DNA from 2 places in the Cellulosimicrobium sp. XJ-DQ-B-000 genome. Region 1 is predicted to be linked to the other one. Evidence: predicted binding sites of a transcription regulator. Region 1 holds the regulator's gene; the other holds the start of a gene.
What was found. The regulator Rex, encoded in region 1, represses fermentation and respiration genes when NADH is low (regulators of the CRP and FNR family bind a similar motif). The targets are predictions, from matches to a motif close to CTTGTGAANNNNTTCACAAG.

Region 1 (2,168 bases):
CGCGGCTCGGCGGCGGGGGGGCGGACGGTGCTCGCCGTCGGGGTGTCGACGTCGTTGCGGGTCATGGGTCCTCGGCGGTGCGGGAGGGGCTGGGGGCGTGGGGGGTCGGAACATTGTTCCACCCCACGGGAATAGACGGACCGAGGGGTGCTGTTGATACGCTCGTTCCGAAGTTGAACGTTCAACCACTTGGTCCGCCAGGACCCCGACCACCCGCAGGAGCACCCATGGCCTCGTCGCTGCCCGCCGGCCTCACCGCCGGTACCTACGCCCTCGACGCGTCGCACTCGCAGGCGTCGTTCACCGTCCGCCACGCCGGGATCTCGAAGGTCCGCGGCACCCTCGCGATCACCGACGGCACGATCACGGTCGGCGACGACCTCGAGTCGACGTCCGTGACCGCCCAGCTCGACGCCGCGTCCGTGAGCACGGGCGACGAGAACCGCGACAACCACCTGCGCAGCGCCGACTTCTGGGACGCGGAGAACAAGCCGACGTGGACGTTCACGTCGACGCGCATCACGGGCGACGGCGACGACTACGTCGTGGCCGGCGACCTGACGATCAACGGCGTCACCAAGCCGGTCGAGCTCGAGACGGAGTTCGCGGGCACCGCGACCGACCCGTTCGGCAACCCGCGCGCCGGCTTCGAGGCGACCACCGAGATCTCGCGCAAGGAGTTCGGCCTCACCTGGAACGCCGCGCTCGAGACCGGCGGCGTGCTCGTCGGCGACAAGATCAAGATCGCGCTCGACGTCTCGGCCATCAAGCAGGCCTGACCGTCGTCCCGGGCACGTCCCGGGCGAGACCGGCGCCCTCCGGCAGGGGTGCCGCCCCGAGGGGCCGCGTGCACCGGCACGCGGCCCTTCGTCGTCCCCGGGCCCGGGCGCCGGGGCCGCTCAGCGCTCCTGCGACGCCGCGAGGGCGCGGGCCTGCGAGTGGAACGCGAGGATCTGCAGCTCGCTGCCCACGTCGACGCCGCGCACGTCGACGTCCGCCGGGACCTGGAGCGCGCGCGGCGCGAAGTTGAGGATCTCGCGCACCCCCGCCGCGACCACGCGGTCCGCGACCGCCTGGGCGTGCGCCGCAGGCGTCGCGAGGACGACGATCGACACCTTCTCGCGCTCCACGACCTCCTCGAGCGCGTCGACGTGCTCGACGACGAGGCCCGCGGCCCGCGTCCCGACGACGTCCGGCGACGCGTCGAGGAGCGCCGCCACGTGGAAGCCGCGCTGCTCGTAGCCCGAGTAGTTCGCGAGCGCGTGCCCCAGGTTGCCGATCCCGACGATCGCGATGCGGTGCTCGTCGACGAGGCCCAGGGCCTCGGTGATGTACTGCGCCAGCGAGTCGACGTCGTAGCCCACGCCGCGCGTGCCGAACGACCCGAGGAACGACAGGTCCTTGCGCAGCTGCGCCGGGCCCACGCCGGACAGCTCCGCGAGCTCGACCGACGACGTCGTCCCGACGCCCCGCGCCACGAGGTCCCGCAGCGCGCGCAGGTAGGACGGGAGCCGCGCCACCGTCGCGCTCGGGATCCCCGGCGCCGTCACCTCACCGACTACCTGCTCAGCCACCGTCACTCCGTCGTCCAGGGACCGTCCTCGTCGACGGTCACGCTCCACGGGAGGAATCATCCCAGGTCCGCGCGCGGCGCCGAAATCCGGGCCACCGCACGCGCCAGCCGGCGCGCGTCCACGCGCCAGAACCCCTGCTGCACCCCGCCGACCGTGACGACCGGCACGTACTCGCCGTACTGCTCGCGCAGCGCCGGGTCGGTGCCCGGCGCGTCCAGGTCGACCTCCGCCCACGCGACGCCCGCCTCGGCGCACACGTCCTCGACGACCGTCCGCGCGTCGTCGCACAGGTGACAGCCCGCGCGACCGAACAGCAGGACGGGGGCGGGGGCGTCGGAGGTGCTCACGCCTCCCAGGGTACGAGGCCCCGGCGGCCCGACCGCCTAGAGTGGAGGCATGGCGACGTCTCCCGGCCCGGGCCCCGACCCGACCTCCCGGCCGACGCTCCCCGAGGAGGCGCCCGCGCGCGCCCCCGGGCCGCCGCACCGCACCGCCGCGTTCTTCGACGTCGACAACACGATCATCCGCGGCGCCTCGTCGTTCCACCTCGCGCGCGCCCTGTACCAGCGCGAGTTCTTCTCGACGCTCGACATC
Region 2 (2,168 bases), on a different contig from region 1:
GAGGTACTTGGGGCTGAACCCGGCGTAGGGGCCGAACATCAGGTACGTCTTGCCGTCGACGACGCGCGTGTCCAGGTGCGGGACCGACATGGGCGGCGAGCCGACGTCGGCCTTGCCGTAGACCTTCGCCTGGTGCTGGGCGACGAGCTCCGGGTCGTCCGTGCGGAGGAACTCACCGCTGATCGGGAAGCCGCCGTAGCCCTTCGCCTCCGGGATGCCGGCCGCCTGGAGCAGCGGCAGCGCGCCGCCGCCGGCGCCCACGAACACGAACCGGGCCTCGACGGTCGAGCGGCGCTTCGGGGCGTTCCACGAGCGGTCCTTGACCGTCAGGCGCCAGCGGCCGTCCTTCGTCTTCCTGAGGTTCTTCACCTCGTGCTCGAGGTAGAGCTGCGTGCCCTCCGAGACGAGGTAGTCGACGAGCTGCTCGGTGAGGGCGCCGAAGTCGACGTCCGTCCCGCTCGTCGCGCGCGTGGCCGCGACCGGCTCGTCGCCGTCGCGCTCGGCGACCAGGAGCGGGGCCCACTCGGCGATGACCGCCGGGTCGTCCGTGAACTCGAGCTCGCTGAACAGCGGGTGGCGGCGCAGCGTCTCGAAGCGGCGACGCAGGTAGTCGACGTTCTCCGCGCCGCGCACGAAGGTCATGTGGGGGGTGCGGGAGATGAAGCTCGCGGGCTGCGGCAGCGCGCCCGTCGTGAGCAGGTGGTGCCAGAACTCGCGCGACACCTCGAACTGCTCGTTGATCTTCACCGCCTTGGTGATGTCGATCGAGCCGTCCGGCTTCTCCGGCGTGTAGTTCAGCTCGCACAGGGCGGCGTGACCCGTCCCGGCGTTGTTCCACGGGTTCGACGACTCCTGCGCCACGGCGTCCAGGCGCTCGTAGATGCGCACCTTCCAGGTGGGCTCCAAGACCTTCAGGAGTGCCCCGAGCGTGGCGCTCATGATGCCACCGCCGATGAGGGCTACGTCGATCTGGTCTGCGCTGCTTGCGGGGTTGCTCGCTCGACTCGACACATGTCGATCCTACGCTTGTGAAAGAGTGCACTAACTGTGCGGTGCGTCACGGGCGTGCGTCACACTTTCGAGGGACCTCGGTCCCGAGCCGGGCAGGTCGGACGTCGCGTACCGCGCGATCCGGCCGGGTCCGAGCCGTCTTCCCGCGAGGTAGAGCCGTGGTCTCGCGAGGTAGAGCCGTGGTCTCGCGAGGTAGAGCCGTGGTCCGCGTGCGCCAGCCGACCACGCCTCTACCTGGCGGACCAGGGCTCTACCTCGGCCGACCGGGGCTCTACCTCGCGGGGGTGGGGTTCCCCTGCGGCGGGGAGTACGGGGACGGCCAGGGGCCGATCTCGGGGAGGCTCACGGGCTCGCCCGCGAGGCGGGCGGTGGGCTCGGCGCCGGGGGCGCGGCCCGCGAGCCAGGCGGCGACGTCGGTGAGGCGGCCGTGGACGACGACGGCGCCCCGGCCGGGCGCGGACGCGGGCGCAGGCGAGGCCGCGGCCCCGGACGTGGGCTCGGCTTCGGACGCGGGCTCAGGTCCGGCAGCGACGCGGAGCCCGCCCGGTCTGACGCGAAGGGCGCCCGGTCCGACGCGGAGAGCGCCCGGTCCGACGTGGACGCCGGCGGGACCCACGACGAGGTCTCCTGGTTTCCCGTCGAGCTCGACCACGACGTCGTCCGCGAGCCGGACTCCGAGGAAGTCGAGGAGGTGCAGCCCGAGCGCGGGAGGCCAGGAGTCGAGGCCGACGCCCGCGTCGAGGTCGACCGCGTGGATCCGCACCTCGCGCCACCAGGCCACGAGCGCGTCCGCGACCGTGCCGTCGCGGTACGTCACCGGCGCGGACCACGCGGGGGACCCGGCGGCGGGCCACGCGGCGTCGAGGCGGTCGGCCAGCGCATCGAGCGCCGCGACGTGCTGCGCGACGGAGCGCAGCGCGCCCGTCCGGATGCCGTCCTCGCGCCCGGCCGCGCCGCCGTCGTACACCTCGACGAGCTCGCCGCGCGCGGCGCGCTCGGCCTGCCGCGCCATGGCCTCGCCGATGGCGGTGACGTGCGCGAGCACGTGGCTGCGCGACCACCCGGGCAGGGCCGACGGCGCGTCGAGCCCGGCGGCGTCGAGCCCGCGCGCCGCGTCGGTCACCGCGTCGAGGGCGGCGCGCGCGTCGCGCCGGACC

Region 2: the regulator Rex is predicted to act here: its motif matches at 1,026-1,045, upstream of mqo (malate dehydrogenase (quinone)).

Annotation. Positions count from the first base shown of each region.
Region 1 covers NZ_JAVHYN010000007.1:45,308-47,475, forward strand. Annotated here, with positions in the region: gene RDI86_RS11780 (MarR family transcriptional regulator) at 1-65, opposite strand, end outside; gene RDI86_RS11785 (YceI family protein) at 228-779, shown strand; gene RDI86_RS11790 (redox-sensing transcriptional repressor Rex) at 900-1,574, opposite strand; gene RDI86_RS11795 (glutaredoxin family protein) at 1,631-1,921, opposite strand; gene RDI86_RS11800 (HAD family phosphatase) at 1,971-2,168, shown strand, end outside.
Region 2 covers NZ_JAVHYN010000003.1:173,885-176,052, forward strand. Annotated here, with positions in the region: gene mqo (malate dehydrogenase (quinone)) at 1-1,011, opposite strand, end outside; gene RDI86_RS06940 (maleylpyruvate isomerase family mycothiol-dependent enzyme) at 1,283-2,168, opposite strand, start outside.